Regions from separate parts of the Cupriavidus sp. P-10 genome, predicted to be linked through region 2. Evidence: predicted binding sites of a transcription regulator. Region 2 holds the regulator's gene; the other holds the start of a gene.
What was found. The regulator LexA, encoded in region 2, represses DNA repair genes until DNA is damaged. The targets are predictions, from matches to a motif close to ACTGTATNNNNATACAGT.
Positions count from the first base shown of each region.

Region 1: imuA (translesion DNA synthesis-associated protein ImuA) is a predicted target of LexA. The motif match lies at 8,896-8,913, and genes of this name have one in related genera.

Region 1 covers NZ_AP025171.1:1,015,856-1,027,749, reverse strand. Annotated here, with positions in the region: gene CTP10_RS21765 (FAD binding domain-containing protein) at 1-751, shown strand, start outside; gene CTP10_RS21760 (xanthine dehydrogenase family protein molybdopterin-binding subunit) at 764-2,977, shown strand; gene CTP10_RS21755 (error-prone DNA polymerase) at 3,013-6,414, opposite strand; gene CTP10_RS21750 (Y-family DNA polymerase) at 6,411-7,979, opposite strand; gene imuA (translesion DNA synthesis-associated protein ImuA) at 7,912-8,844, opposite strand; gene CTP10_RS21740 (PaaI family thioesterase) at 9,036-9,476, opposite strand; gene CTP10_RS21735 (PQQ-dependent dehydrogenase, methanol/ethanol family) at 9,614-11,755, opposite strand; gene CTP10_RS21730 (transporter) at 11,792-11,894, opposite strand, start outside.
Region 2 covers NZ_AP025170.1:2,139,438-2,151,331, reverse strand. Annotated here, with positions in the region: gene CTP10_RS09925 (hypothetical protein) at 446-724, shown strand; tRNA gene CTP10_RS09920 (tRNA-His) at 827-902, shown strand; gene CTP10_RS09915 (hypothetical protein) at 1,058-1,507, shown strand; gene CTP10_RS09910 (hypothetical protein) at 1,544-1,714, opposite strand; gene lexA (transcriptional repressor LexA) at 1,828-2,484, opposite strand; gene CTP10_RS09900 (asparaginase) at 2,774-3,766, shown strand; gene rpsF (30S ribosomal protein S6) at 3,877-4,251, shown strand; gene priB (primosomal replication protein N) at 4,329-4,628, shown strand; gene rpsR (30S ribosomal protein S18) at 4,632-4,910, shown strand; gene rplI (50S ribosomal protein L9) at 4,942-5,394, shown strand; gene CTP10_RS09875 (replicative DNA helicase) at 5,591-6,982, shown strand; gene CTP10_RS09870 (DUF47 domain-containing protein) at 7,174-7,800, shown strand; gene CTP10_RS09865 (inorganic phosphate transporter) at 7,814-8,821, shown strand; gene CTP10_RS09860 (C40 family peptidase) at 8,892-9,563, opposite strand; gene CTP10_RS09855 (hypothetical protein) at 9,611-10,021, opposite strand; gene CTP10_RS09850 (PhoH family protein) at 10,152-11,855, opposite strand.

The DNA of each region.
Region 1 (11,894 bases), on a different replicon from region 2:
GCTGGTGCGCCAACGCTATCCGCTGCTGGCGCAGGCGCTGCTGTCCGGCGCTTCCGGGCAGTTGCGCAATATGGCGACCGTGGGCGGCAATCTGCTGCAGCGCACGCGTTGCCACTACTTCTACGACACCGGCTTCCCGGCCTGCAACAAGCGCAAGCCTGGCTCGGGCTGCAGCGCGCGCGACGGCATCAACCGGATGCACGCGATCCTTGGCGCCAGCGAGCATTGCATTGCCGTGCATCCGTCCGATATGTGCGTGGCGCTGGCCGCGCTGGAGGCCGTTATTGTCGTGCGTGCGCCAGGCGGCGAGCGCAGGATCCGGATCGCCGACTTCCATCGCTTGCCGGAAGACAAGCCGGAGATCGACACGACGCTGGCGCCCGGCGAGCTGGTCGTGGCGCTGGAGCTGCCACCCTCGCCCTATGCCGCCCATGCGCATTACCTGAAGGTGCGCGACCGGGCCAGTTTCGCCTTCGCGCTGGTCTCGGTGGCCGCGGCGCTCGAATTTGCCGACCATACCGTGCGCAGCGCGCGTCTGGCGCTCGGCGGCGTGGCACACAAGCCGTGGCGCGTGCCCGCTGCCGAGCAGGCACTGACCGGCCGGCCGCTGAGCGCGCACAGCGCGGCCGAGGCCGCCCGCCTGCTGCTAGATGGCGCCCGGTCCTATGAGCACAACGCCTTCAAGGTCGGGCTGGCGCAACGCGCCGTGGTGCGTGCGCTGCAGGTCGCGGCCCGCCCGCAAGGCGCATGAAGGAGCATGGCAATGAGCGTTACCGGCGCCCCCATCGACCGCACCGACGGCGTGCTCAAGGTCACCGGCCGCGCACGCTACGCAGCCGACCATGTCGTGCCAGGGATGGTCCACGCGGTAATGGTCACCAGCACCATCCCGCATGGCAAGGTGGAATCGATCGACAGCGCCGCATGCGAGCAGCTGCCCGGCGTGCGGCTGGTGATGACACCTTTCAACGCACCGAAACTGCCCAAGGGCGGCAAGGCCGGGGCCGATACGCCGACCGCCGGCCACGTGATGGCGCTGCTGCAGGACACCTCGGTGCATTACAACAACCAGCCCATCGCCGTGGTCGTGGCCGATACGCTGGAGCAGGCGCGTGAAGCAGCGACGCGACTGGTGTTCCGCTACCGCGAGGAGGCAGCCGTGCTGGACTTCGCGCAGGCGCGCGCGCGCGCCGGCAAGCCGAAGGGCGAAGACGCCGGCCAGGCCGACAGCCATCGCGGCGATGTCGACGCCGCGCTGCGCTCAGTGTCCACGACCGTCGACGAGGTCTACACCACGCCGATGGAGCACCACAACCCGATGGAGCCCCACGCGACCATCGCCGCCTGGGATGGCGACGCCTTGACGCTGTATGACTCGACCCAGTACATCACCGGCGTGCGCAAGGCGGTGGCGGCCACCCTCGGCATCCCCGCCGACAAGGTACGCGTGCGCTGCCCCTTCGTCGGCGGCGGCTTCGGCTGCAAGGGTTCGATGTGGTCGCACGTGGTGCTGGCGGCCATGGCGGCGCAAGCGGCCGGCAGGCCGGTCAAGCTGGTGGTCGACCGCGTGCAGATGTTCGGCCCGGTCGGCGCGCGGCCAGTCACCGAGCAGCACGTGGTCGCCGCCAGCGGTGACGATGGCCGCCTGCAGGCGCTGCGGCACGACGTCATCATCGGCAGCGCGCAACTCGAGGAATGGCTCGAGACTTGCGCCGTGCTGACGCGCTCGCTCTACGCATGCCCCAACCTGCAAACCAGCCACCGGGTGGCACGGCTGCAGATCGGCACCATGACCTTCATGCGTGCGCCGGGCGAAGCGCCGGGGAGCTTTGCATTGGAGTGCGCGCTGGATGAACTGGCCGATCGGCTCGGCATCGATCCGGTCGAGTTGCGTTTGCGCAACCACGCCGATGCCGATCCGCACAAGCAGAAGCCCTTCTCCAGCAAATCGCTGCGCGAATGCTATCGCGTGGCGGCAGAGCGCTTTGGCTGGTCGCGCCGCGATCCGAAGCCGCGCTCGATGCAGGCCGGCGGCATGCTGGTCGGACTGGGCATGGCCACCGCCACCTACCCTGCCAACCGCTCGGGCGCCAGCGCCATGGCGCGCATCCTGCCGGATGGCACGGCGCTGGTGCGCAGCGGGTCGCAGGACCTGGGCACCGGCACCTATACCGTGATGACACAGGTGGCCGCCGACGCGCTGGGCCTGCCGCCGGAGCGCGTGCGCTTTGAGCTGGGCGATACGGATTTCCCGGAGGCGCCGGTGTCGGGCGGCTCGCAATCGGTGGCCAGCGTCGCCCCGGCGGTGCAACAGGCAGCCGCCGCCGCACTTGGGAAGCTGGTGGCGCGGTCCGTGGCCGATCCCGCCTCGCCGCTGTCAGGCGCGCGCCCGGATGATGTGGAAGTCGTGGACGGCTGGTTGCGGCTGCGCAGCGACCCGTCGCGCCGGGAGCAGGTCGGCGCGGCCATCACGCGCGCTGGCGGCAAGCCCATCGAGGCCCACGCCAGCGCCGCGCCGGGCGACGAGCGCAAGCAATACTCGATGCATGCCTTCGGCGCCGTCTTTGCCGAAGTGCATGTCGATCCCGACCTTGGCGAGGTCCGCGTGCATCGCGTGGCCGGCTGCTACGACGTGGGCCGCGTGCTGAACCGCAAGACCGCGCATAGCCAGCTGGTGGGTGGCATCGTCTGGGGCATCGGCATGGCGCTGCATGAGAAAAGCGAACTGGACCTGGCCACCGGCCGCGTGGCCAATGCCAACCTTGCCGAATACCATGTGCCGGTCAGCGCCGACGTGGGGGAGATCGAGGTCGACATGCTGGACGGGCACGATCCGCATATCAATGCGCTGGGCACCAAGGGTATCGGCGAAATCGGCATCGTGGGGGTGGCCGCGGCCATTGCCAATGCTGTGTATCACGCGACTGGACGGCGTGTGCGCGATCTGCCGATGACGGTTGACAAGTTGCTGGACTGAGGTAAGCCGCAGCAACACCAAAACAACAAAAAATCTCAATGAAAATCCCGACTCCCCACCATCAACCTCCCCAGCAAAGGACTAAGATCCACCAGTTCCTTGGCCACAAGATGCCGCACGTCCCCCTGCCGCTGCCACGTCCCCACCACCCCCAGCAACGTAGCCCCCAACACCTCCTTCCGCTGCCTCTCCACCAGATCCGGCCATAAAATCAGATTGACCGTACCAGTCTCATCCTCGATCGTCGCAAAAATAGTCCCACTGGCCGTAGATGGCCGCTGCCGCACCGTGACGATCCCGCAAGCCCGCACCCGCCGCCCATTGCCACAGCGCTGCAGCTGACTGGCGGTAGCAAACCGCATCGCCTTCAACCTGTCCCGCAACAACGCCAGCGGATGAGATTTGAGCGAGAGCCCGAGGCTGGCGTAGTCCGCCGTCACATCCTCTCCCAGCCGCGGCGCAGGCAGTACGAGCGCATCTTCTGCCGGCGGCGCCTCATACAGAAGATCGCGGTGCGCCGCGTGTTCAGCCGCCGCGCGTGCCTGCCATCGCGCCTGCCGGCGATGACCCGCAAGCGGCGCCAGCGCGTCTGAAGCGGCCAGCACGTCGATATCATGCCGGTCCAGCGCGGCTCGCAGCGCCAGGTCTTCCACGCTGTCGAACGCACGCTGCGCACGCGCATCCTCGATCCGCAGCGCGGCCTCCTCGCGCATGCCCTTGACGCGGCTCAGGCCGAGGCGCACGTGCGGATGCGTTTGCGCGGCATCGGCCTCCACCGGCTCCAGCGTGCTTTCCCACCGGCTCAACGTGACGTCCACCGGCAAGACCTCCACCCCATGCCGCTGCGCATCCTGCACCAGCTGCGATGGCGAATAGAACCCCATCGGCTGGCTGTTCAGCAGCGCGCACAGGAAGGCCGACGGACGATGGCACTTGAGCCAGGAGCTGACATACACCAGCTTGGCGAAGCTGGCCGCATGGCTTTCCGGGAAGCCATATTCACCAAACCCCTCGATCTGCTTGCAGATCGCCAGCGCGAACGATTCGGGATAGCCATTGCGGGTCAGCGCACGCACCAGCGCGTCCTGATGCTGGCGGAGATCGCCGCGCCTGCGCCACGCCGCCATCGAGCGCCGCAGCTGGTCGGCCTGCCCCGGTGAGAAACCCGCCGCGTCGATGGCCAGTTGCATCACCTGTTCCTGGAAGATCGGCACGCCCAGCGTGCGGCCCAGCACTTTCTCGATCACGGCGTTGAAGAAGACCGGCGGCTTCTTCGTCAAACGGAACGCCTCGCGCCGCTTGAGGTAAGGGTGCACCATGCCACCCTGGATCGGGCCGGGGCGCACGATCGCCACTTCCACCACAAGGTCGTAGTACGCACGCGGCTGCAGCCTTGGCAGCATCGACTGCTGCGCCCTCGACTCGATCTGGAACACGCCGATGGTATCGGCCTTGCAGATCATGTCGTAAGTTTCCGGATCCTCCTTGGGGATGTCCTCCATGCGCGCAGGCAATCCCGCACGCGTTTCGTCGGGATTGGGGATCATCTCCAACGCCCGCCGGATCGCTGACAACATCCCAAGCGCCAGCACATCGACCTTGAGCAAGCCCAGCGATTCCAGGTCATCCTTGTCCCACTGGATCACGCTGCGGTCCGCCATGGCCGCGTTCTCGATCGGCACCAGCCGCGACAACTTGTGTCGCGCGATCACGAAGCCGCCGACGTGCTGCGACAAATGGCGCGGAAAGCCACGCAGCTGCGCAGTCAGGCTGGCCCACTGCTGCACCGCGGGCGAGTCGGGATCGAGCCCGTAGCGCGTGATCTTCTCCACGAAGCCGGGGCCGTCCCACCAGGCCTGGCCCTTGACCACCTGCTCGACCACACTCGCGTCGATGCCCAGCGCGCGGCCCACGTCGCGCAGCGCGCTGCGCGAACGGTAGGTGATCAGCGACGCCGCCAGCGCGGCACGGTGGCGGCCGTACTTCTGGTAGATGTACTGGATCACCTCCTCGCGCCGCTGGTGCTCGAAGTCGACGTCGATATCGGGCGGCTCATCGCGCTCGCGCGACAGGAAGCGGCCGAACAGCAGGTTGGCCTGCTCGGGGCTGACCTCGGTCACATACAGGCAGAAGCACACCAGCGAATTGGCGGCCGAGCCGCGGCCCTGGCACAGGATGCCGTTGGCGCGGGCAAAGCGCACGATGTCGTGCACGGTGAGGAAAAAGGGCTCGTACTGTTTTTCCTCGATCAGTAGCAGTTCTTCCTCCAGCTGCGCTTCCCATTCCGGCTTCAGGCCATTTGGAAAACGTTCCACCTTGCCGCGCTTCACTTCGTCGCGCAGGTAAGAGATCGGCGTATAGCCCGGCGGCACCAGCTCTTCGGGATATTCGTAACGCAGCATGCCCAGCGAAAAATCGCACTGCGCGGCAATCTTCAGCGTCTGCGCCAGCGCATCGCGCGGGTACAGGCGCGACAGCACCTGGCGCATGCGCAGGTGCTGCTCGGCATTGGGTGCCAGCGCCATGCCGCATTCGGCCAGCGGCTGGCCAAGCCGGATCGCGGACATCACGTCGGACAGCGGCTTGCGCGAGCGCACGTGCATGGTGACCGCGCCGGCGGCGGCCAACGGCACGCCGGTCTGTGCCGACACTGCTTCCAGGCGCGCGCGGTGCAGCCCGTCTGCATGGCCCTGCAGCAACTCCAGTGCGATCCATACGCGCTCGCCGAAGACGTCACGGCACCACTGCGCCTGTTCGCGCAGCAACTCGGGATCGGCGCAATAGTCGGGCAGCAGCAGCGCCAGGCAGCCCGGCATGCCGCGCAGGTGGGCTTCGTCGCCGGTCGGCGCGGCGATGTCTTCGGGGTGCAGCCGGTAGCTGCCCTTCTGCGCGCGGCGGCGGCCCAGCGTGATCAGCTCGGACAGGTTGCCGAAGCCGTCGCGGTGCTGGGCGATCAGCACCAGCCGCAGCGGCGGCCGGTCGGCACCATCGGCATCATCGGCGCCATCGGCCGGCGGCAGGCTGAAGCGGCTGCCGATCAGCAGCGCGAAGCTGTCGGCGGCGGCCACCAGCGCCTGCAGCCGCTGGTGGCGGCTGGCGTGCGCGGCGGGGTCGTCCTCGTCGGTATCGGCGTCGCCTTCGGGATCGAGCAGCGGCTCGTCGATGTCTGCCTCCGCGCCGCGCGCCGCGCTGCGTGCCACCGCATCGTGCAGGCGCTTGCGCAGCGTCTGGATCGCATCGTGGGCGCGCGCGGTGCCGGCCACCGAGCATTCATCGGTCAGCGCCAGTCCGCGGTAGCCCAGGCCGAAGGCGCGCTCGATCAGCTCGCCCGGGTGCGAGGCGCCGGTGAGGAAGGTGAAGTTGGAGATGCAGTGCAGCTCCACGTAGTCGGGCAGCGCCGGCAGCAGGCCGGGCAGCGAAGAGATCACCGGCGTCATGCGAACAACCCGTGCAGGAACCAGCGGTACTCGCTGCCCTCGTCCGCGCCGTGGCCGGGACGCTCGCGATAGATCCAGCAGCGCAGGCCATCGGCGCGCTCGGCGATGAAGTAATCGCGCGTGGCCAGCGCGCCGTCCCACCAGCCGGCCTCGATGCGCTCGGGCCGGCTCAGCAGCGCCAGCGGCCCGCCGTGGCTGGGGCGGTGCTGCTGCACCGGCAACGGCAGCGGTTGCGGCAGCAGCCACAGCGGGCGCTCTGGCAGCGGGCCCGGCATGGCGGCCGCCTTGCCGCCGGGCTGGGGTTCGTCGACCGGCATCCAGCGGTTGGCGCGCTCTGGACGGTGGTCCGCCAGCGGCCGCGGCTGCAGCACGTTGTCGCGGCCCAGCCGCGCCATCAGCGTATCGAGCAGGCGGCCCAGGTCTTCCGGCGTGCCGCCGGGTTCGGGGAACAGCGCATCGCTTTGCGGCACGCACGCCTGCATCGCCTCCACCCGCAGCACCAGTCCGGTGACGGGGGCGTGGAAGCTGAGCTTGTCGAGCTTCTCCCGCAGCAGCCGCGACAGGTGCGCGGGATCGCGGCTGGGCTGGGCCAGGCCTAGCGCGACCGGCGTCCCTTCAGTATCGACGCCGCGCCGGTAGCGCTCATGCTCCAGCACCAGCACGCAACGCGTGACGCCGGCCTGCAGCAGCGCCAGCCAGCCGGCCAGCGCCAGCAGCAGGCGCTGCGCGCCCGCCAGCACGCCTTCGGCGGATTCGATGCGCCCCGGCAGGTCCATGCGCTGCGCGAACGTGGGCGGCGCCGCGTACCAGGCAAAGCGCGCCGGGATCTCGCCATAGGCCTGGTCCAGCCGCGCCAGCAGTGCCGGGCCCAGCCGCCGCGTCAGGCCGGCGCGCGGCAGGCGCCGCACCTCGCCCAGCGTGCGGCAGCCGATGCCTTCGAGCCAGGCCGGGTCGGCCAGCGTGTGCAGCGCCTCGACCGGCAGGCGGTCGAGCAGCCGGTGCAGGCGCGCCATGCCCACCGCCCGGCGCGCGGGCCGCACCACGCCGCGGCGGGTGCGCCGCAGCGGCTGGCGCGCCAGCCAGGCGGCGCCGTGCGCGGTCGGGCCGCTGCCCACCTGGGCAATGGTGCCAAGCTGGCGCACGCAGGCGCGCACCGCGCGGCACATTGCGCGGTGGCCGCCGAAGAGGCGCAGGCTGGCGGTGACGTCGAGCATCACCGTGGCCGATTCGGGCTCCTCGTCGAACGTCACGGCCGGCGTGAAGCGCAGCAGCGCCAGCGCCACCGTTTCCATCAACGCGTCTTCCGCGACCGGGTCGCGCTCCAGCTGCACGATGTCCGCCGACAGCGCCTGCACGCCGCCGCGGCGCATGCCGTAGCGCACGCCCAGCTGCATCGCGGGACCGTTGGCCAGCACCACCTGCTCCTGCGCCATCACCGCCACCGGCAGCGCATGGTGCAGCGTGCCAGTGGCGGAGGATGGGCCGGCAGCAGCGGGCTCAGGCCAGTTGGGCTGCAGTGCGTCCAGGGGCAGGCGCGGCAGGTGCACCGCGATCCAGTACGGCATCGGGAGAAGACTGAGAAGACTGAGAAGACTGAGAAGGCGAAGGCATAACGGAACGCGCGGCGGCCGGGGCGCCGGCGGGCACGGGCCAGGCGGCCGTGCGCGTGGCTGCCTCCATCCCGCCCAGGTGCAGCAGCAACGGCGTATCGCGCACCGGCCCGCGCCGCTTGTGGAAGGTGATCGACAGCGCATTGCCGGGTTGCGGCGCCAGCAGCAGGCGCAGCACCGCTGGCGACGACTCGCGCAACGCCGCGGCCGGGCGCAGCGCCCACACCACCGCGTCGCCGGCCTGCGCCAGCACCTGCAGCCGGCGCAGCGCCCCGGGCCGGGCCGTGGGCAGCCACACCAGCACGCCGCCGAAGGCCTGGCTGCGCAGCACCTGCTCGGCCGCCCACAGCATGTCGGCCTGCTGCGCGCCCTTGGCCGCGCCTGCAGGCGGGCGCAGCCAGTACAGCTGGCGCGCCGGCAGGCCGGCCGCGGCCAGGCCCATCGCATTGGGCAGGCAAGGCGGCGCCACCAGCGCAATGCGGCGCCCCGCCCCGGCCAGCGCGCGCAGCGCCGGCAGCAGCAGGCGCAACTCGCCCGCGCCGGCCTGCGTGGTCAGCAGTTCGGTCAGGCCGCCGGCCGGCCAGCCCCCGCCGGGCAGTTCGGCAGAGAGCGCGTCATACCCGGTCGGGCACACCGCGGCGCTGCCGGCGCGGCCAAGCTGGCCGGCGCGCCACAGGCCGGGATAGCGCTGCTCGAGCGCTGACAGCGCCTGCTGCCGCGTAGCGTGGGCTGCCGGGGCTGCGGGCCTGGCCGGCGTCGGCGCAGGGAAAAGAAGGCCCTCCGCCGCCATGGGCGGGGCTGCGTACGATTGCGCAGGCATGTGAAGTCGGGATCGCTCGCGGGAAGCGAGAGACATAGGATATTTACGATAACTGTATATTTATACAGTATCGAGGCGAGCGCAAGGGGTAGTCGCGCGAAGGACACCCGAGGTGGTGCGCGGGGCACCGGAGGAAGGGATCGGGCGGACGAGCGTCCGCTTACGAGGAGAAAGGGGCACGCCCCCTCGCCTTACTTCAGGTACTTCATCGTGGCAACGCCCGTCGCCACCAGCAATTCATCATCGAGCCAGACCTCCGCGCGCGAGAAGAAGATCGAGCGCCCGCGCCGGTCGACGGTGCCCTTCGCCGTCAGCACACTGCCCGTGCCATTGCTCAGGAAGTTGGAAGTCAGCGACAGCGTCACCGCATGCCGCGCCGCCTCGCCCGGTGCCGAGAACAGGCCGGCATAGCCGGTGGCGGCGTCCAGTAGCGTGCAGATCGTGCCGCCATGGACCACGCGGCTGCGGTTCAGCATGCTGGATGTGACCGGCAGCTCAAGCTCGACGTAATCGGGGCGCCACTGCGTGATGCGGACACCGATGCTTTCGAGGGCGGGATTGTCGAGGGAGAGGTTGTCGAGGGCGCCGCCGGCGCCACCCTCCGTCACGGTTTCCGTTGATTGGATTTTCATTTCACTGCTCACCACGACTCAAATTGTCCAGGCGGTATTTCCTCGCGATTCGCGGCTCTGAGCAATTCCGATTTGGCGAACAGCCACTTTTGCACGCATGAAGCGCGCGGGCCAGCGCCGGCCCGCGCGCGCCCCCGTCAGGGCTTCTTAGGCCGCACCGCGTCCGCGGTGCCCTGGATGAACGCCTGGATCTTGACCACGTCCTCGGCCGTCAGCTTGCCGGTGAAATCCGGCATGCCCTTCTGCACGAACGGCCCGTTGAACAGGATCTTGTCCAGGTGCTCGATCATCGGCGCGCCGACATAAGCCAGGTTGGGGATATTGCCACCCTTGTCGACACCTGGCACGCCATGGCAGAAGACGCAGTTGTTGACGTAGAGCTTCTGCCCGTCGGCGACCTTGGCCGGGTCGTACTTCACCCCGCTCAGCAGCGGCGCCATCGCGTACGGCGCCGACTCTGGCATCGGCTTCTTGCCGTTGAGCACAAAGGTGTAGACCCGCCCCGGCGCCTGCCTGTCGCTGCCGCGCTGGCTCAGGCCATACACGCCGCCCCAGCCCACCGCCACCGAGACGTACTGCTTGCCGTCGAGCAGGTAGGTCACCGGCGCCGCCACCACGCCGGAGCCGGTCGGCGCCTGCCACAGCTTCTCGCCGGTGCCGGCGTGATACGCCACCAGCCGCCCGTCCGCGGTGCCCTGGAACACCAGGTTGCCAGCGGTCGCGAGCGTGCCGCCATTCCACGGCCCGGCATGGTCCTGGTGCCATACCGCCTTCTGCGCCAGCGGATCCCAGGCGATCAGCCGCCCCATCGGCTTGCTCCTGGGCGGCTCGGCATTGACCAGCATGCCCAGGTTCCAGCCCACGCCGCGATGCGCCTCCGGCGAGTCCTTCTGGTTGTGGGCCCACTCCTTGTTGTCGGCCAGCGTCAGCGGCACGTGCTGCGCCGGGATAAAGGCCAGCCCCAGCTTCGGGTGGAACGACATCGAATGCCAGTTGTGCGCGCCGAACGGCCCCGGCACGATATCCGCCGGCTTGCCCGATGTGTCCGACTGCGGCGTCTCGATCGGCCGGCCGTCCTTGTCATAGCCCGAGGCCCAGTTGACGTCGACGAAGTTCTTCGCCGAGATGAACTTGCCGTTGGTCCGGTCGATCACGAAGAAGAAGCCGTTCTTGGGCGCGTGCAGGATCACCTTGCGCGGCTGGCCGTCGATCTTCAGGTCGGCCAGGATGATGTCCTGCGTCGAAGTGTAGTCCCAGTTGTCGCCCGGGGTTTCCTGGTAGTGCCAGACGTATTCGCCGGTGTCGGGGTTCAGCGCCACCACGGAGGCCGCGTAGAGGTTGTCGCCGCCCTTCGGGCTGCGCAGCTTGCGGCTCCACGGACCGGCATTGCCGGTGCCGATGTACATCAGGTTCAGCTCGGGGTCGAACGCCATGGTGTTCCACACCGTGCCGCCGCCGCCGTTGACCCAGTACTTGCCGCTGGGATCCCAGGTGGCCGCGGCCTTTGCCATGGCTTCATTCTCGAAGGGCCTGGCGGGGTCGCCCGGCACCGTGTACCAGCGCCATTGCTGCTTGCCGGTCTCGGCATCGTAGGCGGTGATATAGCCGCGCACGCCGTATTCCGCGCCGCCGTTGCCGATGATCACCTTGCCGTTGTAGACGCGCGGCGCGCCGGTAATGGTGTAGGACTTGCTGCGGTCGACAATGGTGTCCTGCTCCCAGACCTTCTTGCCGGTGGCGGCGTCGATCGCCACCAGCCGGCCATCGAACGCGCCGACGAAGACCTTGCCCTTGTACAGCGCCACGCCGCGGTTGACCACGTCGCAGCAACCCTTGTAGGCCTGGTCGCGCGGCACCTGCGGGTCATAGGTCCACAGGCGCTTGCCGGTACGCGCGTCGATGGCATGCACCACGCTCCACGGCGCGGAGACATACATCACGCCATCGACCACCAGCGGCGTTGCTTCCACGCCGCGCGTTGATTCCAGGTCGTAGGACCACGCCAGCCCCAGGCCCTTGACGTTGCCCGCGTTCACCTGCTCAAGCTTGCTGAAGCGGGTCTCGGCGTAATCCAGGCCGTAACTGGGCCAGTTCGGCGTGCCGGCCTCGTTGGCGCGGATGGCGGCGCCATCCACGCGCGCGGCGGCGTTGGCCGGCTTGTTCGCTTTTGCCGAGCGAGTGGTGGCGATGCCGTCGGCGCCGAATACCATCGGCGCGGGCAGCGCCACACTGGCGGCGGCCATCACGCTCACTAACAGGCGTAGCTTGTTGCTATGCATCTTGATCTCCTCTGTCTTCTTTCTTGATATGGCGTGTCAGAACACCTTGAGCAGGCGCAGGTTGGCGCGCAGGTTCTCCATCGGCCCGTTGCGCACCGAGATATCGCGGCCGAAGGTGCCGAGGACCTGGAACGTCGCT
Region 2 (11,894 bases):
TCCACCGGTCACGCTGCGGCGGGAGGGCTATCGCGATGTATGGCTGATGCCCACATCCAGCGTTCCATAGGTCGTGATTCCCGACTCCCGTCCATCGGCTCCGCCGCCCGCACAGGCTGCCAGCGCCGCCACCATTCCCAGCAGCGCCAAGACTCCCGCCAGACGTCCAGGCATTGTTCTCATGCTCCATCCTCGCAATATTCCTGAAAATGGTTTGGCCATGACCAATGCGCGAGGTTCCAGCGAACCTTGCTGTCAAACCAAGCAAACTGCGGGGAAGGAAGCAAGAGCCCTGCAGGGGTAGGGGCTTTGCACGCCATATGCTGTGCCGCTTGGTGACTTGCCGCTATGGTCTGTCGCGCCTGCGCGCTGTGGCCCCGTCTGGCTAGCTGGCCTGCGTGCTACGATTCTTCGCATCGCCACAGGCGAAGGGACGGCAGTAAGCGTGGAAAAAGCGAACGCAAACAACGAAGAGTCATTCGGCGAGGTGTTTGAGGACTTCAGGCTGGTCTGGGTCGCCGAGCAACTGCAGGACGGCAAATGGACAGCGCGCTACTGCTGGCACCACGGTATCTCGGAAGGCGCGGGCAGGGCGCTGCAGGAAGCCGTCCTCAATGGCAAGTCACGCCGGCTGCTGGGCCACTTCGACACCGAGGCAGAGACCATCGAAGCCATCAAGCAGGCGGTGTTGCTGGAGGCCAAGTGGCACCGGCCCAAGGCGTGATGCAGATTCTGAAAAAAATTTGTGCGGGATACTAGCCATCTCGAAAAAGTGTTTGTATAATCTTGGTTTTCGTCGATCAGCGCTTCGCTGATGACCTCTACGGTGGCTGTAGCTCAGTTGGTAGAGTCCAGGATTGTGATTCCTGTCGTCGTGGGTTCGAGTCCCATCAGCCACCCCAGATTGCTTTGCAAACAGCGCCTTTACGGGCGCTGTTTTGCTTTGTAGGCATGTGCGACGCGAGGCTGGTGCGGTCCAGGCTGTTTCGGCGCTGGCTGAACGCTGGTGCTCAGCATCGATGTTCGACATTAGGCGCTAGTGGAGCAGTGACTTTCCATGTCGACCCGCACGCGATCGATGTGGCTCCTGTACCATACGCGCCTTGAATTCCAAAGAGGTCGTATGTTCCTTCGAGCAGCGGTAATTGGCGCTGGCGTGGCAGTGGCCGCGATGATGGCCGGATGCGCCACCGGCACGTCGGAGAAAGATGTTCGCGCGCGCCCGCCGATGCGCTTGTTCACGCCGGCAAAAATGGCCGACGTTGCCAAATGCCTGCGCAACAATCTCGGCGATGACGCCACGGTCGTCAGCCTGCCGGCACAGAACCAGACGGAAATTCGGATCGGTCAGCTAAACGGAGCCGGCGAGTTTGCGTATGCCTATCTGATTTCGCTGACGGCGAAGCCGGATGGCACGGCGGTCGAGCTGCGCAAGACCAATACATGGTTTCCGCAGTTGACGCCGCAGGAACTGGAAACGGAAACCAAGGCGTGCGCGCGTAGCTGACGCGGGGCAGGCCGTTGGTCGGGAAACCGGACCGCTTCAGACGGCCAGCTTGTCCATGGTTTCCAGTTCGAGCATCCTGCAGATCGCGGCCATGCTGCCTACCATAGTCCGGCGCTGCGCGCCCTGATAGACGCGTACGCCCTTGCACTGGCGGAAGGGTACCGGCTTGACCGGGCGGCGGGTGGCGACGTGGTGGATTTGCGGCATGGTTGCACCTCTTTTTCAGGCAAAAGCGGGGTCAACACCCGGCAAGCCGGGCGGCGTCTGCAAAGCAATGGAAGCGGGTGGGTCCGCGCAGGCGCAAGGCCTGCCGTGCCCGGCTAGAAGCCGGAGGATCGGATCAGGCCGACCGCGATGCCTTCCAGCGAAAACTCTTCGCGCCCGGGTTCAACGATGATGTTGGCGAAGTCCGGGTTCTCGGCGATCAGCTCAATATGGCCGCCGCGCCGCTGCAGGCGCTTGACCGTGACATCGTCACCCAGTCGCGCCACCACGATCTTGCCGTTGGGCGCTTCGCTGGCGCGGCGCACTGCGAGCAGGTCGCCGTCGAGAATGCCGGCGTCGCGCATGCTCAGGCCGCGTACGCGCAACAGGTAGTCGGGGCGTTCATCGAAGACCGAGGCGTCGACCTGGTACTGGCGGTCGATATGCTCGGCGGCAAGGATGGGGCTGCCGGCGGCGACGCGGCCCACCAGCGGCAGCGTCAGCTGCAATACGCCGGGTATAGGCAGCGAGAACTGGTCCGGCATTTCTGAATCACTGCGCGAGACCTTCAGGCGAATGCCGCGCGAGGCGCCCGGCGTCAGCTCGATCACGCCTTTGCGGGCCAGCGCGCGCAGGTGTTCTTCCGCGGCATTTGGCGAGGAAAAGCCGAACTCGGCGGCAATCTCGGCGCGCGTTGGCGGGAAGCCGGTGCGGCGGATCGTATTGCGGATCAGATCGAAAATCTGCTGCTGCCGGGGTGTCAGGGTCGCCATGGGATCGCCGTTCCGTGCGGGCGCGCTGGGGGCAGGGCTGGGAGGGCTGCCCCGCAAGCTGGGGCTTTCCGCAAATCCTGCATCCGGCGCGCCGGGCACTGTATGTTTAAACAGTATGCTGTGATTTTATACAGTATCGGCGGCAGCGCAAGCAGAATTTTTTTGGTGGCGCGCGTGGACCGATCGGCCGCGGTGGCGCGGGCCCGCCGGGGGAGGTCCGCCATTACAATCGCGATTCCATCGCCCAGCGCATGCGTTTCCCTTCTTGTCTCCTGAGCCCCCAGCACCTATGACCCAATTGCCTCGCATCGTCGTATTGGCTACCGGCGGCACCATTGCCGGCGCTTCCGGCAACCCCGCCAGCAGCGCGCACTACCAGGCGGCAACCGTGCCCGTGTCGTCGTTGCTGGCGGCGGTGCCGGCGCTGAAGTCGGTGGCGCGGATCGAAGCCGAGCAGGTGGCGCAAGTCGACAGCAAGGACATGACCTTCGCGCTGTGGGCCGTGCTGGCGGCGCGTGTCGAGCACTGGTCGGCGCAGGCGGGTGTGGCGGGCATCGTGATTACGCACGGTACGGATACGCTGGAAGAGACGGCAATGGCGCTGCACCTGACCCAGGCGTGTCCAATCCCGGTGGTGATGACAGCGGCGATGCGGCCGTCCACCTCGCTGTCAGCCGACGGGCCGCTCAACCTGCTTGATGCGGTCCGGGTGGCAGCACATCCGGATGCGCGCGGCAAGGGCGTGCTGGTGGTGCTGAACCAGCAGATCCACGCGGCGCGCGATATTGCAAAGGCGCATACGTCGGCGGTGGATGCCTTTGTGTCCCAGTGCGGGCCGCTTGGCTTGGTGCAGGACGATTTCGTGCGGTTCGCTCGCACGCCCCGGCAGGCCTGGGCGATCGGGCCGATGCCGCGCGCATGGCCGGTGGTTGAGATCGTGGCGAGCTACGCTCAGCCGGGCCGTATCGCCGTCGACGCGCTGGTGCGGGCCGGCGTGGCGGGCCTGGTGGTGGCCGCAGCCGGCAATGGTTCGATCCATGAAGTGCTGGCGGAGGCCCTGGTGGATGCCGCCGCCGCTGGCGTGGCGGTGGTCCGCAGTTCGCGTACCGGTGCGGGTCACGTGGCGATCCCGCCGCACCCCAGCCCGTCAGATGGCGTTTTCGTCTCTGCGGCGGATCTGAATCCGTACAAGGCAAGGGTGCTGCTGGCGCTGGCGCTGGCGGCGGATCCTGCCCTGGCCGGCGATCCCGTGCGCCTGCAGGCGGCTTTTGCCAGGGCTTGATGCAGTGGTGCGCTTGCGCGCCAGTCCGTCGCCGAGCTATACTTTAAGGCTATTCAACCTTGCCACACCGGACTCGTGACGCCCGGGTGGCTAATCCAAAAGGAGCGTCAATGCGTCATTACGAAATCGTCTTCATCGTCCACCCGGACCAGAGCGAACAAGTGCCGGCCATGATCGAGCGCTACAAGCAGCTCGTGACCTCGCAGAACGGCAACGTTCATCGCGTGGAAGACTGGGGCCGTCGCCAGATGGCCTACATGATCCAGAAGCTGGCCAAGGCTCACTACGTTTGCCTGAACATCGAATGCGGCAAGGACACCCTGGCTGAACTGGAACACGCGTTCAAGTTCAACGACGCCGTCCTGCGCCACCTGATCGTGCAGACCAAGAAGGCCGAGACCGCTCCTTCGCCGATGATGAAGGAAGTGCAGCGCGAAGAAGCCCGCAAGGCCGCGCAAACGACCACCGAAGGCCAGCCCGCCTGAGTGCGGACTGCGGTGCGAGCCATGGCTGACAGCGTCGGCCACGGCAGCATCGATGGCAAACAGCGAGAGGCCCCGCGTTGAATCAGCTTCGGCTTGCCGCCACCCTGGCGGAACGCGATGCCCTGCGCTTTACCCCGGCCGGGGTGCCCGTCGTGAACTGCATCCTGCAGTACAGCGGCGAGGCCGTCGAGGCGGAAACGCCACGCCAGGTCGAGTTTGCCATCGCAGCGATGGGGATCGGGCCGGTCGGCCAGCGGCTTGAGCGGCTACCGCTCGGCACGCTGCTCGACTGCGAAGGATTCCTCGCTCGCAAGCACCGCAACAGCAAGGCTCTCGTCTTTCACATCACCGGATGTAAAGCATTCGTAAAGGATTGAATCATGGCATTCGTCAAACGTGACAACAAGAACAAGAAGCGCTTCCAGCAACAGAACCCGCTGTTCAAGCGCAAGCGCTTCTGCCGCTTCACCGTGGCTGGCGTGGAACAGATCGACTACAAGGATCTGGACACCCTGAAGGACTTCGTCGGCGACAACGGCAAGATCACGCCGGCCCGCCTGACCGGTACCAAGGCCCACTATCAGCGTCAGCTGGATACGGCAATCAAGCGTGCGCGTTTCCTCGCGCTGCTGCCGTACACCGACCTGCACAAGAACTGATAGGCCCTAGGTCCGTAACGGAGAAAACACGATGCAAGTCATTCTGCTGGAAAAAGTCATCAACCTGGGCAACCTGGGTGACATCGTCAAGGTGAAGGACGGTTACGCTCGTAACTTCCTGATCCCGTCGAAGAAGGCGCGCCGCGCCACGCAAACCGCGATCGCCGAATTCGAAGTCAAGCGCGCCGAGCTGGAAAAGTCCGCCGCCGAGAAGCTGGCTGCTGCGCAAGCTGAAGGCGAGAAGCTGAACGGCCTGACCGTCCAGATCAGCCAGAAGTCGGGTGTCGACGGCCGTCTGTTCGGCTCGGTCACCAACGCCGACATCGCCGTGGCACTGGAAGGCCAGGGCTTCAAGGTCGAGAAGGCTCAGGTTCGCCTGCCGAACGGCCCGCTGAAGATGGTGGGCGACCACCCGATCAGCGTCGCGCTGCACACCGACGTGGTGGTCGACGTGACCGTGTCGGTGCTGGGCGAGCAGGTCTGAAGACCCGCTGCAGCGGTGCCGGACCCGGCGCCGCGTGAAGCACTGCAAGCAGAAAAGGCAGGAGCCCTGGCTCCTGCCTTTTTTGTTTTCCGCTTGCGCTGGCTGGCAGATGTCCGGCTGTTGTCAGGCAAGTGTCTGGCAAATGTCCGGCGTAGTGCGTCCTCCTGCCAGCGTCCCGCCGTTATAATCCCTCCCCATGAACGCGCCCGTCGCCGACCCCCAACTCGACAACCTCAAGGTCCCGCCGCACTCCATCGAAGCCGAACAGTCGGTGCTCGGTGGCCTGCTGCTGGACAACGCCGCCTGGGACCGCATTGCGGACTTCCTTTCGGAGGCGGATTTCTACCGCTTCGACCACCGGATGATCTTCCAGAGCATCGCCCGGTTGATCTCGGCCACCAAACCGGCCGACGTGATCACGGTCTACGAAATGCTGCAGGTTGCGGGCAAGGCCGAGGAGGTGGGCGGGCTGGCGTACCTGAATTCGCTGGCGCAGAACACGCCCAGCGCGGCCAATATCCGTCGCTATGCGGAAATCGTGCGCGAGCGTGCGGTGCTGCGCAAGCTGGTTACCGTGGCCGACGACATCGCCTCGGCCGCCTTCGCGCCCAAGGGCCGCGAAGTGCGCGAGCTGCTGGACGAAGCCGAGTCCAAGGTCTTTGCGATCGCCGAGGAAGGCTCGCGTGGCCAGCAGGGCTTCCAGGAAATCCAGCCGCTGCTGACGCAGGTGGTTGAGCGTATCGACGAGTTGTACCACCGCGACAGCACCAGCGACGTGACCGGCGTGCCCACGGGCTTCGTGGACCTGGACCGGATGACCAGCGGCATGCAGGGCGGCGACCTGATCATCGTGGCGGGCCGCCCGTCGATGGGTAAGACCGCGTTCTCGCTGAACATTGGCGAGCATGTGGCGGTGGAGCAGGGCCTGCCGGTAGCGGTGTTCTCGATGGAAATGGCGGGCACGCAGCTGGCCATGCGTATGCTCGGCTCGGTCGGCCGGCTGGACCAGCACCGGCTGCGTACCGGCCGGCTGCTGGATGAAGACTGGCCGCGCCTGACGCATTCCATCCAGCGCATGAACGATGCGCAGTTGTTCATCGACGAAACCCCGGCGCTGAACCCGATGGAACTGCGGGCCCGCTCGCGCCGCCTGGCGCGGCAGTGCGGCCAGCTCGGCCTGATCATCATCGACTACCTGCAGCTGATGTCGGGCTCCGGCGGCGGTGAGAACCGCGCGACGGAAATTTCAGAAATTTCACGTTCGCTGAAGGGTCTGGCCAAGGAACTCAACTGCCCGGTGATCGCGCTGTCGCAGCTGAACCGAAGCCTGGAACAGCGCCCCAACAAGCGCCCGGTGATGTCCGATTTGCGCGAATCCGGCGCTATCGAACAGGATGCCGACGTAATCCTGTTCATCTACCGCGACGAAGTCTACAACTCGGATTCGCAGGACAAGGGCACCGCCGAAATCATTATCGGCAAGCAGCGTAACGGCCCGATCGGCACGGTGCGGCTGACCTTCCTGGGCCAGTTCACCAAGTTCGACAACTTCACCGGCGGCCCGGCCTTCTTCGACAACGACACCTGACGAAGTCAAGCCGCCTGCGAGATCGCGGCGTATACCGTCTCGTCTGTGCCAAATTGGCGGGCAATGTCCGCGTAACCCTGTAAAATATTGCGCTTTGATGACAGCCGCCTAACCGGTGGCTGTCATAACACGCGTTCGTTCAATCTGTAACACATCAGCAGCGCTACACGCGCCGCCTTAAGGAACATTCCATGTTCGGCCGATTCATGCCCACTGAGGGCAAGTTCTTCGAATATTTCAACCAGCATGCCGACTGCGCGGTGACCGCCGCCCACGAGCTCCAGGCCCTGGTCAACGACTTGCCCAACGCCGAGGCGCATGCCCGCCGCGTCCAGGCCACCGAGAAGAAGGCCGACCGGATCACGCACGACACCATCGACCTGCTGCACAAGACCTTCATCACGCCGCTGGACCGCGACGAGATCCACAAGCTCATCACGACCATGGACGACATCCTGGACCTGATGGAAGACGTGGCCGAAACCATCTCGCTGTACGACGTGACCAACCTGACCGACGAGGCGCTGCGCCTGGCCGCGATCTGCGTGCAGTGCTGCGACCAGGTCAAGATCGCGGTAGGCCTGCTCGAGGACATGGGCAACGCCAGCACCATCCTGAAGACCGCCCAGCAGATCGACCAGCTCGAGTCCGAGGCCGACCGCGTGATGCGCTCGGCCATGTCGAAGCTGTTCCGCGACGAGACCGATGTCAAGCGCCTGATCAAGCTGAAGGCCATCTACGAACAGCTCGAGACGATCACCGACAAGTGCGAGGACGTCGCCAACATCATCGAAGGCATCGTCCTGGAAAACGCCTGAGGCGGCAATCGGCATGCAGACCATTCAAATGAGCCTGTGGGTGATCGCCTTGCTGGTGGCGCTCGCGCTGCTGTTCGACTTCATGAACGGCTTCCACGACGCGGCCAACTCGATCGCCACGGTGGTGTCCACGGGCGTGCTCAAGCCGCACCATGCGGTCGCGATGGCGGCGATGTGCAACGTCGTCGCGATCTTCGTCTTTCACCTGAAGGTGGCGGCCACCGTAGGCACCGGCACCATCGATGTCGGGATCGTCGACCACTACGTCATCTTCGGCGCCCTGGTCGGGGCGATCGCCTGGAACGTCATTACCTGGTACTACGGCATCCCGTCGTCGTCGTCGCACGCACTGATCGGCGGGCTGGTGGGCGCGGCGGTGGCCAAGGCCGGCACCGGTGCGCTGGTCGGCAGCGGCCTGCTGAAGACCGTGGCCTTTATCCTGATCTCGCCGTTCCTGGGCTTCCTGCTGGGCTCGATCATGATGGTGATGGTGGGCTGGACCTTCTTCCGCACTCCGCCGTCGCGTGTAGACCGCTGGTTCCGCCGGCTGCAGCTGGTGTCGGCCTCGCTGTACAGCCTGGGCCATGGCGGCAATGACGCGCAGAAGACCATCGGCATCATCTGGATGCTGCTGATCGCCAGTGGCCACGTGATGGCTGGCGGCCAGCCGCCGACCTGGGTGATCGTGAGCTGCTACGTGGCCATCGGCATGGGCACGCTGTTCGGCGGCTGGCGCATCGTGCGCACCATGGGACAGAAGATCACCAAGCTCAAGCCGGTGGGCGGCTTCTGTGCCGAGACCGGCGGGGCGCTGACGCTGTTCTTTGCCTCGGCGCTGGGCGTGCCGGTGTCGACCACGCATACGATCACAGGGGCCATCGTCGGCGTCGGTTCTGCGCAGAAGATGTCCGCGGTGCGCTGGGGCGTGGCTGGCAATATCGTGTGGGCCTGGGTGTTGACGATTCCGGCATCGGCCTTCATGGCGGCGATCGCATGGTGGATCGGGCGCCATATCCTGTAACGCGGGATTGTGCGGTCATGCAAAAAGCCAGGCAGCTGCCTGGCTTTTTGTTTGCCCGCGTGCCGGGCGCTCAGCGGTTGGCGAAGGCGGCGATGGGGTCGTCGTCGTCAGGCAGTGGGGCCGGTTCTGGTACCAGCGGGGCCGGCGCAGGGACTGGTGTAGCTGGCGGGGGCAGGTTGATCGCGCCGGAAACCACCCGCCGTGCGCCGTTGTAGCGCGAGGCCCAGTAGGGCTTGCCCATGTCCTCCAGCCGCACGGTGCCGCCAGACGACGGCGCATGGACAAAGCGGTTCTGGCCGACGTAGATGCCGACGTGCGAGTTGGCGCGTCCGGTGGTGTTGAAGAACACCAGATCGCCTGAAGCGACTTCGCTGCGGTCGAGCGTGCTGCCGCGGGTCCCCATGGCTTCGGTGGTGCGCGGCAGGTTCACGCTGGCGGCACGGGATACCACATAGCGCACCAGTCCACTGCAGTCGAAGCCGGAATCCGGCGTGTTGCCGCCATAGCGGTAAGGCGTGCCGACCAGCGACATCGCCTGGATCGAGATTTCTTCCAGCCCGGCACTCGGATCGACCATGGGCTTGCCGGGCGTGCGTGGCAAGCTGCCATAGCGAGAGGGAGGGGAACTGGCGCACGCTGCCAGCAGCAGCGCGGTGGCGCAGAGCAGCGGCAGGCCGGCCCGGGCAAGCAGGCGTGGCGGTGCGGGAGGATGGGAAGAACTATGGGTACGGCGCAATGGCATCCTTGGATTCCGGTCGCCGGCCTGCCGGCGCACCGGAAACCTTGCCACTACCAGCGTAGCTGGGCGTTGCGCGTACCGGTGCTGACCTTGATCGACTTGGCCTGGCCCTTGTAACTGGCTTCGATATTGTAGCTGCCTTCTGGCGCACGTATCAGGCAGCGGGGGCCGGCGGCGCGGAAGGTTGCGACCTCCTGTTCGTCGCGTACCAGCTTGACGGCAACATCGGACAGGAACTCGCCCGCGGTGCCCTGGGTGAACAGGATGCCGATATTGAAATCCTTCTCGCGCGCGGCAAGCGCCTGGCGCTCGTCTTCGGCGACACCGCCGCAGACATAGCTCACCGGGCCCATGGTGCGGATCACCAGGTCGTCAGCCGCGGCGCGCGCAGGGCGCGGGCTGCCGGCCAGTGCCATGGCTGCGGCAATCAGCGCGGCCAGGCGGAGATGCTGTTGGTTCATCGACGCCTCCAGTGGGGTGCGGGACAACAAGCGCATGTGCGGACATCATAGCCGCAATGCGCTTGCCATTCACGACAACGGGCCGGCGCACCCGCCCGCAAGGGGTAGGCGCGCCGGCCCGCTGCCCGCGTCAGAGTACGTCGCCGGCGTGGTCCGCCAGGCGCGAGCGCTCGCCGCGCGCCAGCGTGATATGCCCGCTGTGGCTCCAGCCCTTGAAGCGGTCCACCACGTAGGTCAGGCCAGACGAGCCCTCGGTCAGGTACGGCGTGTCGATCTGCGCGATATTGCCCAGGCAGATGATCTTGGTGCCGGGGCCCGCTCGCGTCACCAGCGTCTTCATCTGCTTGGGCGTCAGGTTCTGCGCCTCGTCGATGATGACGAACTTGTTGACGAAGGTGCGGCCGCGCATGAAGTTCATGCTCTTGACCTTGATGCGCGAGCGGATCAGCTCCTGCGTGGCCGCGCGGCCCCAGTCGCCGGCGCTGTCGTCGCTCTTCTGCAGCACTTCCAGGTTGTCGTCGAAGGCGCCCATCCACGGCTGCATCTTCTCTTCCTCGGTGCCGGGCAGGAAGCCGATGTCCTCGCCGACCGGCACGGTGGCGCGAGTGACGATGATCTCGTTGTAGAGCTTCTGGTCGAGCACCTGCTCCAGCCCCGCTGCCAGCGCCAGCAGCGTCTTGCCGGTACCGGCCTGGCCCAGCAGCGTGACGAAGTCGATGTCCGGATTCATCAGCAGGTTGAGCGCGAAGTTCTGCTCGCGGTTGCGCGCGGTCACGCTCCACACGTTGTTCTTGTGGTGCGTGTAGTCCTTGAGCGTCTGCAGCAGCGCGGTCTTGCCATTGATTTCCTTGACCTGCGCGTACAGCGGCAGGCTGCCGTCGACCGGTTCCAGGTAGACGAACTGGTTGACCAGGAAGGACGGCACCAGCGGCCCGGTCAGGCGATAGAACATTGCGCCGGACTTGGGATCCTGCCAGCTTTCCACGCCCTTGCCGTGCTTGGCCCAGAAGTCGCCGGGCAACTGCATGACGCCGGCGTAGAGCAGGTCCTTGTCTTCCAGGACCTGGTCGTTGTAGTAGTCCTCAGCCGGCAGCCCCAGTGCGCGCGCCTTGATGCGCATGTTGATGTCTTTGGACACCAGCACGACCTGGCGCTCGGGGTACTGCTGCTGCAGCGCGCTGACCACGCCCAGGATCTGGTTGTCGGCCTTGCCTTGCGGCAGGCCCTCGGGCAGCTTGATGTCGTTCAGTCGCGTCTGGAAGAACAGCTTGCCCTGCGCGTCGCGGTTGCCGAGTTTTTCCAGCGGCAAGCCTTCGTCGAGTACGCCGTCGGTGCCGCCCACCAGCGAATCGAGCGTGCGGCTGACCATGCGCGCGTTGCGCGCGACTTCGCTCATGCCCTTCTTGTGGTTGTCCAGTTCTTCGAGCGTCATCATCGGCAGATAGATGTCGTGTTCCTCGAAGCGGAAGAGCGAGCTCGGGTCGTGCATCAGCACGTTGGTGTCGAGCACGAACAGCTTGCTCGGGCCTTCGGCCTTGCGCGCGCGGCGCGAGGTGCCGGCCACGGGCTTGACCAGGCTGACCGGCGGGGCGTTGACCGTCGGTGCCGGCCCTGCCGGGGTTTCGGTGCTGCGGGCGCGGGTGCCACCGGCGGCGCGTGCCTTCACGGCAGGCTGCTTGGCCTCGCCGGTTTCCAGCAATGCCACGCGCTCGAGTGCCGGCACAGGTTTCTTGGCCTGTGTAGCGGACTTGGCCTTGGGCACCGCGGAGACCGGAGCGAATTCACTCGGATCCAGCAATTGGGCAGGCTTGGCGGGCATGGTAGGCAGCGGCATGCTTGGCTTTCCTTTCAGGGGGACGAGAGAGGGGCGAAA